2 regions of the Microbacterium sp. CCNWLW134 genome follow, and region 1 is predicted to be linked to the other one. Evidence: predicted binding sites of a transcription regulator. Region 1 holds the regulator's gene; the other holds the start of a gene.
What was found. The regulator LexA, encoded in region 1, represses DNA repair genes until DNA is damaged. The targets are predictions, from matches to a motif close to TCGAACANNTGTTCGA.
Positions count from the first base shown of each region.

Region 1 (7,256 bases):
GCGGTTGGCATCCCGCGACGCGGTGCGACGCGGGGCGATCGAAGAACCACCCACCAGCGACGGCGCGTGAGCGCCGACTTTCCGCACCCGGTCCGTTTCCGGCTACCCCGAGCGCAGTGCGGCCGAGGCGGAGTGCTTGACCCGGTAGCCTGGAGCGGCAAGCGCGGGTGGGATGTGATCCTCTTTCGAACCGGAGCAGATTGCTCCGAGCCCGCTGAAGTCTACCAGAGAGTGCGAGCGGCCAGCATCGACATGGATACCCGAGACGATTCCGCGCCCGCGGGCGATTTCCGACCCGCCCAGTGGGAGGAGCAGGATGCCGCGGCGTCGGCGGCCACGCGAGACATCGCCGACGTGCCGGCGGTCGAGGTCATCACCACCACGGCGGTGCACCTGATGAGCGCCGCCGCGGTGAAGGTGGGGCTCGCCGACGACCCCGCGACCCAGCTCGACCTCGACGAGGCCCGCAAGCTCATCAACGCGCTGGCGGGACTCATCACCGCCGGAGCTCCCGAGATCAGCGACATGCACGCCCGGTCGCTCCGCGACGGCCTGCGCTCGCTGCAACTGGCCTTCCGCGAGGCATCCGTCATCCCCGACCCCATCGGCAAAGGACCTGGCGAGAAGTGGACGGGCCCGGTGACCTGACCGGGTCCGGTCGATGGATCAGGCGCCGCGACGGAGTTTGATCGTCAGGGAGTCCACGAGCACGGCGATGCGATCATCGGCTGCCCAGCGCTTGGCAAGGCGGGCCAGCACGGCGTCGAGCTCGCCGCGATCCAGACCCTGGACGAGCTGAAGCTCGACGACGAGCTCCGGGCCGCGCAACCGTGCCGTGGGGTCTCCCGGCGCGAGGGAGAAGTCGATGACGGCGAGCTCGCTTCCCACGCTCTCGCGAAGACCGGCGTAGACCTCCGGTGAGGTGAAGCTGGGCTCCCAGCCCTCACCCTGCGCGATCGCCCACACGGCGGGCCTCCGCAGCACGAACTCCGTCGGCGACCCCGGGTCGATCACGATCAGCTCGGTGTCCTCAGCGGCCACGGCGAGGGCGGTGCGCACCCCGTCCGCCGGCACCGGACGTGCGCCGGCATCCCATCGCGTCATGGTTTCGACGGAGGTGAAGACGGGGAGGACGCGGCGACCGTCGGGGGCGGCCACCGACACGATCGACAGCTCCTGGGTCTTGTCCACGGCGAGACCGTGCGGACCCACCCCCTCGTCGCCCTTCTCCGCGATGAGCGGAATCAGAAGCCGCGCGGTCCGGTAGGCGTCGACGACCGCCCGCTCATCGCCCTCGCCGCGCCGGAACGCCTCGAGGGCCGCCAGCAGCTGCGGGTCGGCACGGCCGTCGTCACCGGCGTGCGGGTTGGGCTGGAAGGCGCGCCCCTCCCAGGGCACCCCCGCCGAGTCGGCGTGGGCGGGGTGATCGTGCGAGGGGTCAGTGTCCGGCGACATCCAGAGCCTCACCCAGGGTGAAGGCCCCGGCGTACAGCGCCTTGCCGACGATCGCACCTTCGACGCCGAGGGGCACCAACTCGCGGAGGGCGGCGATGTCGTCGAGGCTCGAGACCCCTCCCGACGCCACGACCGGCTTCGGGGTGCGCGCCGTCATCTCGCGCAGCAGTTCGAGGTTCGGACCGCGAAGCGTCCCGTCCTTGGTGACGTCGGTGACGACGTAGCGGCTGCAGCCCGCGCTCTCGAGGCGCGTCAGCACCGTCCACAGGTCGCCGCCGTCGCGCGTCCATCCGCGCGCGGCGAGGGTCGTGCCGCGGACGTCGAGGCCGACCGCGACGAGGTCGCCGTAGCGCCCGATCACGTCGGCCGCCCACTCGGGGTTCTCCAGGGCTGCCGTACCGAGGTTGACCCGGGCGGCGCCGGATTCGAGCGCGGCCTCGAGCGAGGCGTCGTCGCGGATACCGCCGGAGACCTCGACCTGCACGCCACGGACCTGCTTGATGACCTTCCGTAGCACCGCGGCATTGCTGCCGCGCCCGAAGGCGGCGTCGAGGTCGACGAGGTGGATCCACTGGGCCCCCTGGCGGGCCCAGTCCAGCGCCGCCTCCACGGGGTCGCCGTAGTTGGTCTCGCTGCCGGCTTCACCCTGGGTCAGTCGCACCGCTTTGCCGCCCGCCACATCGACGGCGGGGAGAAGGGTCAAAGCGGGCGTGGACGCGAAATCGTTCATGGCTCCCTGCGGGGTCGTGGGGCGCGGAGGATCGCCGCGCGAAGGCACGGTTTCAGAGGGTAGCCCTGCGAAGGCCCGTGATCCAATTGGCCAGCAGCCGTATGCCGGCCGCCCCCGACTTCTCGGGGTGGAACTGCGTGGCCGAGAGCGGCCCGTTCTCGACGGCGGCCAGGAACGGCTCGCCGTAGGTCGTCCATGTCAGCGCCGGCTGGGGGAAGGGGTCATGGACCTCGAGCTCCCAGGTTTTCGCGGCGAACGAATGCACGAAGTAGAAGCGCTCATCGGCGAGCCCGGCGAACAACCGGCTCTGCGGATCGGGGGTGACGGTGTTCCATCCGATGTGGGGAAGAACCGGCGCGTCGAGCTGCGTCACCTCGCCCGGCCACTCGCCGAGCCCCGCGGTGTCGACGCCGCGTTCACGTCCCCACTCGAAGAGGACCTGCATGCCCACGCAGATGCCGAGGACGGGAAGGCCGCCGGCGAGCCGACGTTCGATGAGCTCGTCCCCGCGCCGGGCCCGGAGCGCCTCCATCACCGCCCGGTACGCGCCGACGCCCGGCACCACGAGTCCGTCGGCATCGCGCACCAGTCCCGGGTCGGCGGTCAGGCGGGCATCGGCACCGGCTTCGACGAGCGCCTTGACGGCGCTGTGGACGTTGCCCGACCCGTAGTCGAGGACGGCGACGAGCGGACGGTCGCTCACAGAGCCCCTTTGGTGCTGGGAACGCCGTCGACCAGGGCGTCCCACGCCTTGGCCGCCCGGAACGCCCGGGCGAACGCCTTGTATTCCGCCTCGGCGATGTGATGAGGATCACGGCCGCTCAGCACCTCGACGTGGAGGGTGAGCCCGCCGTGGACGGCGAGGGCTTCGAAGGTGTGCCGGACAAGCGAGCCGGTGAAGTGGCCGCCGATCAGGTGGAACTCGAATCCTGCCGGCTCGCCCCCGTGCACGAGGTAGGGCCGCCCGCTGATGTCGACGACCGCGCGGGCGAGCGCCTCATCCAGTGGCACCATGGCGTCGCCGTAGCGGGAGATCCCGGCCTTGTCGCCGAGAGCCTGGCGGATGGCCTGGCCGAGGACGATCGCGGTGTCCTCCACCGTGTGGTGAGCGTCGATGTCGGTGTCGCCGTGGGCGCGGACGGTGAGGTCGGTCAGGGAGTGCTTCGCGAAGGCCGTGAGCATGTGGTCGAAGAACGGAACCGTGGTCTGGATGCTGCTTCGACCGGTCCCGTCCAGATCGAGCTCGAGCTCGACGGTGGACTCACTGGTCGCACGGCGAAGCGACGCGGTACGCGCAGGACGGGTCATGCGCCCGAGTCTATCGACGCCAGGGCGTCCAAGAAGGCGGTGGTCTCTTTGTCGGTGCCGGCCGTCACCCGCAGGTGGTGCGGGATGCCGACGTCACGGATCAGCACGCCCCGGTCATAGAGCGCCTGCCATGTCGCCGCGGGGTCTGACACGCCTCCGAAGAGCACGAAGTTCGTCCATGACTCGTACGGTTCGTACCCGAGGGCCGACACCGTCGCCGAGATCCGGTCGCGCTGCGCGACGATGTCATCCACCATCCGCAGCATCGTCGGCGCATGCTGGAGCGCGGCGGTCGCGGCAGCCTGGGTCAGAGCGCTCAGGTGGTACGGCAAGCGCACCAGGCGAAGCGCGTCGATGACGGCCGGATCCGCGGCGAGGTAGCCCACACGCGCTCCGGCGAAGGCGAAGGCCTTGCTCATCGTGCGCGAGACCACCAGTCGCGGCCGGTCGGGCAGGAGCGTCACGGCGGACGGGGCGTCGTGGGGCGCGAACTCGACATAGGCCTCGTCGACGATGACGATGCCGCGCGTCGCACCGTAGACGGCGTCGATGACCTCGAACGGGAGCGGTGTACCCGTCGGGTTGTTCGGAGCGCACAGGAACACCACATCGGGTTGGGCCGCGGCCACCTGGGCGGCGGCGGACTCGGCGGAGACCGTGAAATCGTGCGCGCGGGTGCCCGCCTGCCAGGTCGCTCCGGTGCCCCGGGTCAACAGGGGGTACATCGAATATGTCGGGGCGAATCCGAAGGCGGTCCGCCCTGGGCCGGCGAACGCCTGCAGGAGATGCTGGAGGACTTCGTTCGATCCGTTGGCCGCCCAGATCTGCTCCCGGACCAGGCCGTGACCGAGGTAGTCGGCCAGGTGCTCGCGCAGACCGGTGAACTCGCGGTCGGGGTAGCGATTCACCTCGCGGAGCGCGATCGCCACAGCGTCGAGGATGTCGTCGGCCACCTCCGCCGGAACCGGGTGGGTGTTCTCGTTGACGTTCAGCGCCACGGGCAGTTGAGCCTGCGGCGCGCCGTAGGGGGTCTGTCCCCTCAGATCGTCGCGGATGGGAAGGTCATCGAGCGTCGCACTCACCCTTCCCATCGTACGGCGCCTCGCCCGTCGGGCCTGCGGGTCAGTCGGCGTACTCCGCGGGGATCGCCAGCTCCTGGCCGGCCGACACGAGTCCCGCGTCGAGGCCGTTGAGACGGCTGAAGGCCGCAACCACATCCCGAGGGTCGGCGGCAGGGGCCACGCGCTCGGCGATCGCCCAGAGAGAGTCACCCGCCTGCACCGTGACGGTGTCGAAGGCCCCGGCCGGCGCACCGTCGGCGCGAGTGGCGAGCGCTGAGCCGCCACTGATCATCGCCACGCTCAGCGCGACGACGGCGGGCAGCGCGGCGAGTGTCGCGAGGACACGGCGCCCGCGGGCGGTCAGCCGCAGCCGGGTCGCCGCGGCGGCACCCGTCATGGTTCCCGTCGAAATCGTGATCGCGCTCATGTTGTGCTCCCGTTCCCGGCTCAGCCGGTGTCGTTTCGGGTCTGGGTTCGCATCCACCCGTCGGCCGGGACGGGCGGATGCGAACCTCTCTTCCGAAGCTATCTTCGATGTGGAATGCTGTCAAGCGGGTCGGAATCCGTCGAACGATCGAACGCGACACGCGAGCGAGGTCCGGTGGACGCCGATCGGAACCGGATACGGTTTCGACGAGGACACCTCACCACCGACCTCCGACATTCGAAGACACGACGATCACGTCACGGAGGACCGGGGCGGGATTCCGGGGAGACAGGAGCAGACATGAGCGAGCCGAACACCAAGCCGCAGACGCGGCGGCGCAAGAGCCTGAGCGACAAGCAGATGGCCATCCTCGAGGTGATCCAGCGCTCGATCGCCCGCCACGGCTATCCGCCGAGCATGCGCGAGATCGGCGACGCCGTCGGCCTGAAGTCGCTGTCCAGCGTCACCCATCAGCTCAATCAGCTCGAGTTGAGCGGATACCTCCGGCGCGACCCCGGCAAGACCCGGGCCATGGAGGTGCTCATCGACCTCCCCGGCACCGCCGCGGAGAACCCCGCCGACCGCACCCCGGCCGTGGGGGACGCCGCGCTCGTCCCGCTGGTCGGACGGATCGCCGCGGGTGTCCCGATCACGGCGGATCAGCAGGTCGAGGAAGTCTTCCCCCTCCCCCGACAGCTGGTCGGCAAGGGCGAACTGTTCATGCTGAAGGTCGCCGGCGATTCGATGATCGACGCGGCCATCTGCGACGGCGACTGGGTCGTCGTGCGTGCGCAGGGGACGGCCGAGAACGGCGAGATCGTGGCTGCCATGCTGGACGGAGAGGCGACCGTCAAGACGTTCCGTCAGCGTGACGGCCACACGTGGCTGCTCCCCCGCAACACCGCCTTCGAACCCATCCTGGGCGACGAGGCGATCATTCTGGGCAAGGTCGTCGCGATCCTTCGCGCGGTCTGACAGACGTCGGCGCCCCCCGACGACGTGGGGCCCGTGGCGATGCGGCGGGCCGCAACGTGGGGGCCCGTAACGTGGACGCATGGTCGAGCCTCTTCCTCACGACTCCGCGTCCGCCCCCGTCCGCACGCTCCCGTTCGGCACCTGGCCCTCACGCGTCACGGCGGACGCGGTGGCTGCCGCCTCGCCGCGGCTGGACGGCGCTCGATTCGTCGGGGAGGAGATCTGGTGGGCCGAGACGGTCCCCGAAGAGCAGGGGCGAACGACCGTGCGACGCGCACCGCGGGCAGCCGTCCCGGGCTCACAGGTCGACACGCTGCTTCCCGCTCCCTGGAATGTCCGCTCGCGTGTCCATGAGTACGGCGGCGGCGCATGGAGTGCCACCGCCGATGGCGGGCTCGTCTTCGTGGAGAAATCGGATCAGCGGGTGTGGCTCCTCACTCCGGGGTCGGCTCCCACACCACTCACACCCGCCGTGTCGGCGCAGGCGCTCGGGGGTCTTCGTGTGTCCCGGGGGCGGCTGCTCGCGGTCCGAGAGGTCGTCGGTGAGGCCGTCAGCCACGACATCGTCGAGATCCCTCTCGACGGGTCGGCCGCCGACGACATCGACCGCGTGATCTCGTTGACGGCGGGGAGCGATTTCGTCGCGCAGCCTGCGCTCTCCCCCGACGGATCCGCTCTCGCGTGGCTCGCGTGGGATCACCCCCACATGCCCTGGGACCGGGCCGAGGTCCGAGTACGCCGACTCGACGACGGAGAACCTGCGGGGCGACGCGTCGCCGGAGGTACCTCCGCCGCTCTCCAGCCCGAATGGACGGCCGACGGCGCCCTCCTCTACGCCGACGACGCGAGCGGGTTCTGGAACCTTCACCGTCTCGATCCCGCGGAAGACCGGCCGGAGATGATCGCCCCGGATGAACGCGACACCGGGGGTCCGCTGTGGGTGCTCGGATCACGGTGGTTCGCGCCGCTCGCCGACGGTGTCGCCGCCGTGCGCACGCGCGGCAGCGACGAGCTCGTCCACATCTCGTCAGGCGGCGTGGTCACCGGCATCCCTGTTCCGGCGGTGGGCAACCTCCTGGTGGAGGACGCAGAAGGCACCGACGTCCTCGTGTCAGGGAGCCCGGAAGACGCTCCCGCGGGGCTGTGGCGCATCGATCTGCGCGAGCCGTCGCGACCGGGCGTCCACCTTCTGACAGGCGGCCGCTGGCAAGACGACGGCTTGTCCGCCTGGGTGCCCCGACCCCGACGATTCACCGTCGACGGGCGCCATGGCGTCGTCCATGCGGTCGAGTTCCCCCCG
Region 1 covers NZ_JBAOJU010000001.1:893,426-900,681, reverse strand. The annotation lists gene infC (translation initiation factor IF-3) at 1-11, opposite strand, end outside; gene V6S02_RS04185 (DUF1844 domain-containing protein) at 253-648, shown strand; gene V6S02_RS04180 (SseB family protein) at 667-1,455, opposite strand; gene priA (bifunctional 1-(5-phosphoribosyl)-5-((5-phosphoribosylamino)methylideneamino)imidazole-4-carboxamide isomerase/phosphoribosylanthranilate isomerase PriA) at 1,439-2,185, opposite strand; gene hisH (imidazole glycerol phosphate synthase subunit HisH) at 2,238-2,888, opposite strand; gene hisB (imidazoleglycerol-phosphate dehydratase HisB) at 2,885-3,493, opposite strand; gene V6S02_RS04160 (histidinol-phosphate transaminase) at 3,490-4,584, opposite strand; gene V6S02_RS04155 (LysM peptidoglycan-binding domain-containing protein) at 4,616-4,981, opposite strand; gene lexA (transcriptional repressor LexA) at 5,282-5,956, shown strand; gene V6S02_RS04145 (dipeptidyl-peptidase 5) at 6,036-7,256, shown strand, end outside.

Region 2 (7,256 bases), on a different contig from region 1:
CCTCGCGCCGACCCGCGAGCTCGCCCTCCAGATCGACCGCACGGTGCAGGCGCTGGCGCGCAGCGTCGGTCTCTTCACCACCCAGATCTACGGCGGCGTGCCCCAGGCACGCCAGGTGGGCGCCCTCCGCAAGGGGGTCGACATCATCGTCGGCACCCCCGGACGTATCGAAGACCTTGTGGAGCAGGGCAAGCTCGACCTCTCGCAGGTGAAGATCGCCGTCCTCGACGAGGCCGACCACATGTGCGAGCTGGGCTTCCTCGAGCCGGTGCAGCGGATCCTCCGCCTGACCGCCGAGGGATCGCAGAAGCTCCTCTTCTCCGCCACCCTCGACCGTGAGGTCGCCGCTCTCGTCGAGGAGTTCCTCGTCGAACCGGCCGTCTACGAGGTCGCCGGCGAAGACCAGGACTCCAGCACCATCGAGCACCGCGTGCTCGTGATCGATCACCGCGACAAGGCCGAGATCGTCACCGCCCTCGCCGACCGCGACGGGAAGACCCTCGTCTTCGCCCGCACCCGCGCCTACGCCGAGATGCTCGCCGAGCAACTCGACGACGCGGGGATTCCGGCACTGGCGCTGCACGGCGACCTGAACCAGGGCAAGCGCACGCGCAACCTCGAGCGCCTGACCTCAGGCCGGGTGCGGGTGCTCGTCGCCACCGATGTCGCCGCGCGCGGCATCCACGTCGACGACATCGATCTCGTGGTCCAGGCCGACGCGCCCGATGAGTACAAGACCTACCTGCACCGCTCGGGCCGTACGGGTCGCGCGGGCCGTGCCGGCACCGTCGTGACCCTGGTCACGCGTCAGCGTCGTCGCCGCATGTCGGAACTGCTCAGCCGCGCCGAGATCGAGGCACCCTTCGAAGACGCCCGTCCCGGTGACGAGGTCGTCGAGGCCCTCGCCGGTCGTCCGACGGTCGCCGACCTCACCTCCTGACGCCCGACCTTCCGGCGTTCGGGCCGGTGCGCAGAGCGAGGGGGCCGACGAGGCGAGGGCGGGCAGGTTCAGAAGAGGGGCGGCGGCGCAGAGGCGGCACGTCGGCCGCGCGACGTCGTCATCACCGTGGCGGCCAGCCGCGCGCGGTCGGCGGCCTCGTGCGAGAGCGGCGTGCCGCCCGCGCCGGGGCCGCCCGCCAGCCCCGCGTACCGTGTGGCGCGCGGGTGCGCGTCATCCTCCGCCCCGCCCTCGAGGCGGTACGCGCGCAACAGCGGGCGCACCCGGCGCGCGAGCCACGTGCGGTACGCCTTCGGGGCGGTCGCCGAGACCCCCGGGTACAGCCCCCGGTACGACGACACCAGCTCGGGGCGCTCGCGCGCCAGCCACTGCAGGAACCACTCCTTGGCCCCCGGGCGCAGGTGCAGGGCACCGTAGACGACCCGCGATGCGCCGGCATCGCGGATCCGACCGAGAGCGTCGTCGATCGCCGCCACCGAGTCGGTCAGGTGGGGCAGGATCGGCATGAGGAACACCGTCACCGCGAATCCGGCGTCCACCGCCGCCCGTACGGTGTCGAGCCGCGCCGCAGCGCTCGGCGTCCCCGGCTCGAGAGCAGACTGGAGGGCGTCGTCGAAGACGGCGATCGACATCGCGATGGTGACCGGGACGGATGCCGCGGCATCGGCCAGCAACGGCAGATCACGTCGGAGCAGCGTGCCCTTGGTCAGAATCGAGAACGGCGTCCCCGACGCGCTGAGGGAGTCGATGATGCCCGGCATCAGTCGATAGCGGCCCTCGGCCCGCTGGTACGGGTCGGTGTTCGTGCCGAGTTGCACCGGGTCGCGCAGCCAGGTCGACTTCGCCAGCTCCCGTCGCAGCACCTCCACCGCGTTGATCTTGACGACGATCTGCGAGTCGAAATCCTTCCCCGCGTCGAGCTCGAGGTACTCGTGGGTTCCCCGCGCGAAGCAGTAGGAGCACGCATGAGAACAGCCGCGGTAGGGATTGATCGTCCAGTCGAAGGGCATCGCCGACGACCCCGGAACGCGGTTCAGCGCCGACTTCGCCATCACCTCGTGAAAGGTGATCCCCGCGAATTCGGGCGTCGTCACCGACCGCACCAGCCCGTTGAGGTATTCGAGACCGGGCAGCGCCGCGGCATCCGCTACGCCCAACTGCTGCCCCTGCCATCGCATGATTCCAGGGGAACACGTCTTCGAAACTCTGTCAAGGTCATGGCGGAAGATGATCGAAGATGGTCCGGCCGGGGTGGCCACAGGACGCACATGCGGGAAGAATGAGGGGGTGCAGGCGCCCCCTCCTCACACTCCTCCCCTCACCCGTCGCGAAGCCAGAGAGCGCGCCCGGGCGCTCGATGCTGTGCGCACGCCGGGCGTCGAGGCGGCGCCGGCGCGCCGGGGGTCTTCGCTCGGCGGCCCGGGTGTCCCCCTGGCGCGCCACGCGCGAAAGCGCCACCGTCGCTGGCCGTCGGTGCCCGTGACGGGCGCCCTCGTGGCGGCGTTCGTGTTCGGCTCGAGCGCCAGCGTCACCGCTGCGGTCACCGGCCTCACCCCCGACGCCCCGCCCCCCGCGGCCGCCGCACCAGAGGCATCCGCACCTCCCGCTCCGCTCAGTGCGTTCATCGCCCCGGCGACGGCGGCACCCACCCCGCCACCCCTGGCGCCCGTGCCGGCCACCGACCTTCCTGTCGTCGAGCAGCAGCAGGTTGCCGGACAGGATGTGTGCGCCGACCCCGCGGTGACCTCCGCGCTCGCCGCGCTGGACGAGGCTGCGGTGATCTCCGCGGTCGGCGGCATCGGGCCTTTCCGTGAAGCGGTCGCCTCAGGCACCGCGCCGTGCCTGCGCCTCGACGACCCGAACCTCAGCTGGGTGGTGGTCAACAAGACCCGCCCCTTCGCCCCGATCGATTGGGCGCCCGGCTCGGTCGTCTTCCCCGAGGGCGTCCGCAACCTCGGCGAGGGAGCCCTGGCCCCCGAGGCGGCCGCGGCGCTCACCGCGATGGTGTCCGCGGCGGCCGCCGCGGGCGTGGGCGAGATCGGGCTGCAGAGCGCCTTCCGGTCGCACACCACTCAGCAGACCTCGTACGGCGTCCAGGTCGCCGATCGCGGTGTGGAGGGTGCCGACCTCGTCAGCGCGCGACCCGGTCACAGTGAGCACCAGTCGGGCCTCGCCGCCGACGTCGTGCCGTGCGCGAATGGGGCCTGCGGCACCCTCGACGACCTCGCCGCCACACCGCAGGGGGCCTGGGTCGCCGAGCACGCGTGGGAGTTCGGCTGGATCGTACGGTACCAGGAGGGGCGGACGGATGTCACGGGCTACGCGCCCGAGCCCTGGCACCTTCGCTATGTCGGCACCGACATCGCGCGAGCGATGCACGAAGGCAACTTCACCACTTTAGAGGAGTTCTTCGGCCTGCCGGCCGCTCCCACCTACGGTTAGCACACGATCCCTCGCGATCGAGAGACCTTTACTACGGTTCGGCCCCGATGTCAAATCGTGGTTCTAGCCTGATCACAGGCGCCACACCGACGCCTCTCAGCACCGGCCGACACCGACGTTGAGCCCTTCGGCTTCCCCGCCGCCGTTGTCTCAAGGAGTGGTCATGGATTTCTCCATCGTGCAATCGTTCTTCATGCTCGGTTTCGTCGCCATGGCGGCCGGCACGTTCTGGTTCTTCATGGAGCGGAACGACCTCAAACCCGAATACCGATCCGTGGCGAGCTACGCCGCGGTCATCACGCTCGTCGCCGCGATCCTCTACTACGTGATGAAGGACGTCGTGCAGTTCCCCGGCGGCGACATCACGGCGGCGGAGGTCGATGCGACCCTGCCGCTCCGCTACATCGACTGGCTCATCACCACGCCACTGCTGCTGGTGGAGTTCGGCCTCATCCTCGCGATCGCCGGCGCGGTGCGTCGCGGTTTCGTGGCGCAGCTCATCGTCGCCGACATCATCATGATCGTGTTCGGCTACCTCGGTGAGATCGGCGTTCCCGGATCGGCGCCGAACTGGATCTTCTTCATCATCTCGGTGCTGGCGTGGCTGTACATCGTGTACCTGATCTTCACCGTCAAGGTGCCGGCGGGCGCTCCCGCCCACGTGCGCGGCGCCGTGCAGGTGATGCGGCTGTTCGTGGTGATCGGATGGTCGATCTACCCGCTCGGCACCGCCATCCAGGAGTTCATCGAGCTCGGCGGAGGCGACGCCGCCGTCGCGATCAGCATCGCCGCGGTGATCTACGTCATCGCCGATGTGCTCAACAAGGTCGGGTTCGGTCTCGTCGCCGTCCGTGCGGCGAAGAAGAGCAGCGTCGACGTCGTCGATGCCAGCCCGGGTGGCAAGCTCTGACCCGCTGACATCCACCGCCCGAGTGCCCCGCGGCCTGGACGCGGGGCACTCGTCCGTTGTCGGCCGGGCCGCGGCATCCGCTCTGTCATGAAACTGAGTACCCTTGCTCGTGACACTGAGGGTCGGCGTGACCCGCACTCGAAGACGAGAGAGGGAGGCCCGCTCATGGAGCGCGACATCTACGACGAGGACCACGAGGCGTTCCGCGACGTCGTCAAGGAGTTCTGCAAGCGCTACGTCACGAACGACAAGCGGGAGAAGTGGGATGCCGACGGGCAGATCGACCGCGAGACGCTGCGCGCCGCGGGCGACGCCGGCGTGATGGGACTCTCGGTCCCCGAGGAGTACGGCGGCGCCGGGATGCTGCAGGACTACCGTTTCCGCGCGATCGTCAACGAAGAGGTCATCGCTGCGGGTGCCGGGTCGCTCGCGGGGGCACTGGGCATCCAGGACGACCTCGCCGTGCCGTACCTGGTGCACATGGGCACCGATGCGCAGAAGCAGAAGTGGCTGCCGGGCATGGCCACGGGCGAGATCATCGGCGCCCTCGCGATGAGCGAGCCGGGCGCCGGCAGCGACCTGCGCGGCATCTCCACCACCGCGAAGAAGGTCGACGGCGGGTACGTCGTCAACGGGGCGAAGACGTTCATCTCCAGCGGCGCGAGCGCCGACGTCGTGGTCACCTTCGTCAAGACGGGGGAGGGCAACCGCCCCGAGGCGTTCAGCCTGCTGCTGATCGAGACCTCGTCGGAGGGCTTCGACCACGGCAAGAAGCTGCAGAAGATGGGCTTCCACGGCCACGACACCGCCGAGCTGTCGTTCACCGACGTGTTCGTGCCCGAAGAGAACCTCATCAGCGGCAAGGAGGGGCAGGGCTTCATCCAGCTCATGATGAACCTGCCGCTCGAGCGCCTGTCGATCGCCGTCGCGGGGGCGGCGGCCGCGCAGGCGGCGCTGGACTGGACCCTCGACTACACCCGCAGCCGCGAGGCGTTCGGGCAGCGGATCATCGACTTCCAGAACTCCCGCTTCCAGATGGCGGATGTCGCCACCACCGTCGACGCCCTGTGGGCCTACATCGACCGGGCCCTGCTGGCGTACCGCGACGGCAAGCTCAGCGCGGAAGAGGCCGCGAAGGTGAAGTTCTGGGCGACCGAGCGGGAGTGGGACGTGCTCGACGCCTGCGTGCAGCTGCACGGCGGGTACGGCTACATCACCGAGTACCCGATCGCCCGCGCGTTCCTCGACGCGCGCGTGCACCGCATCTACGGCGGCACGAATGAGATCATGCGCGAGATCGTGGGGCGTCAGCTCGCCGGCAAGCGCTGAGGCGCGGCATCCCTCCCTCGCCACCCCCTCCTCCGCCGCGCGTCGCCCGCGCCGCCTCGCAGAATCGCGTCGACGTCGCAGAATTCAACCGGAAACCTGCGACCTGCACGTGATTCTGCGACGCACGTCGAGAGGACTCGCTGCGGCGCGGGCGCGAGGTGCACGTGGGGGTGGGGTGGCGGCGCAGACTCGTCACCGGTCGCACGGCCTCGGTGTCAGCGGGGCAGCAGGGTGAAGAGTGCGGCGCTCGCGACCCAGAACGCCAGCGTGAAGACCGTGTCGCGCGCGCGCCACGGCACGAGGTGCCGCTCGGTGCGGTCGGGGTAGGCGCCGAAGGCGCGGGAGTCCATCGCCAGCGCCACCCGCTCGGCGTGCCGGATCGCGCCGGCGAGGAGCGGTACGACGTACCCGATCCACCGGCGGGCCGCGGCGAACGGCCCCCGCCCGCCGTGCGCGCCGCGAACGCGATGCGCCTGGCGGATCACCTCGAGTTCGTAGCCGAACCGCGGCACGAACCGGAACGCCGCGAGCGCGGTGTATCCGATCCGGTACGGCACCCGCAGTTGCTGCACCATCGCGCGCACGAGGTCGGGGCCGGTGACCGACAGCCCGGCGATGAGGGCGAGCGAGACGATCGCGGCGATCCGCATGCCGGTGGCCGCCCCCACCTCGAGGGCGCCGCCGTAGAGGGTCCAGTCGCCGATCCGCCAGACCGCGACGCTCTGGTCGACGCGCTCGGGGTCGGTCCAGAGGGCGAAGCTGAGCGCCAGCACCGCGGCGAAGGCCGGGATCGCGACGAGGAATCCGACGAGGCGCGGCGTGAAGCGCACCCCCACGAGCAGCACCGCGTACGCCAGCGCCAGGAAGGCGGCCGGGGTCGCGGCATCCCTCACGAACACCAGCCCGATCATCGCCGGCGCCGGCGCGAGGAGCGAAGCGAGCGGATTGATGCCGTACAGGAACCGCAGCGGCGACGCCTCGACGCGATCGGCGTACGGGTCGAACCGGCCGCGGGTCGCCTGCGCCGCGGTGACAGGCCCGGTGACCGTCACCGCGCACCGCCGGGAAGGTCGGCCAGGCGGGTGACCCGGCGGAGGGACGGATGCCGCTGCAGCGCCGTCATCGCGCGCGCGAGCGGTGGCACGGTGAGGCCCGTGGATTCGAGCAGGTCGAGGTCGGAGAGGATGTCGGCGGGCGCGCCTGCGGCGCGGATGCGTCCGTCGTCGACCACCACGACCCGGTGGGCGTGCTCGGCGACGAGCTGCATGTCGTGCGAGACGACGAGGACCGTGGTGCCCGAGGTGTTCAGGTCGCCCAGGAGCGCCAGAAGCTCGTCGGCCCGGGCGCGGTCCTGTCCGAACGTCGGCTCGTCGAGGGCGAGCACCGGCGCACCCGTCACGAGCGCCGTGCCGACCGACAGGCGACGCTTCTGGCCGCCCGAGAGGAGGAACGGGTGGGTGGCGGCTTTGTCAGACAGCCCGAAGCGCGCGAGGATCTCGGCCGTCCGCGCGCGGATCTCGTCGTCGGGGAGCCGCTGCAGGCGCAGCCCGTGCGCGACCTCGTCGAACACGGTGTGGGTGATGAACTGGTGCTCGGGGTTCTGGAAGACGAAGCCCA
Region 2 covers NZ_JBAOJU010000002.1:355,626-362,881, forward strand. The annotation lists gene V6S02_RS12290 (DEAD/DEAH box helicase) at 1-940, shown strand, start outside; gene V6S02_RS12295 (Rv2578c family radical SAM protein) at 1,009-2,136, opposite strand; gene V6S02_RS12300 (M15 family metallopeptidase) at 2,246-3,400, shown strand; gene V6S02_RS12305 (bacteriorhodopsin) at 3,564-4,310, shown strand; gene V6S02_RS12310 (acyl-CoA dehydrogenase family protein) at 4,476-5,639, shown strand; gene V6S02_RS12315 (energy-coupling factor transporter transmembrane component T) at 5,855-6,691, opposite strand; gene V6S02_RS12320 (ABC transporter ATP-binding protein) at 6,688-7,256, opposite strand, start outside.
Region 2: a site for LexA is predicted at 2,145-2,160, ahead of V6S02_RS12295 (Rv2578c family radical SAM protein). Genes of this name have one in related genera too.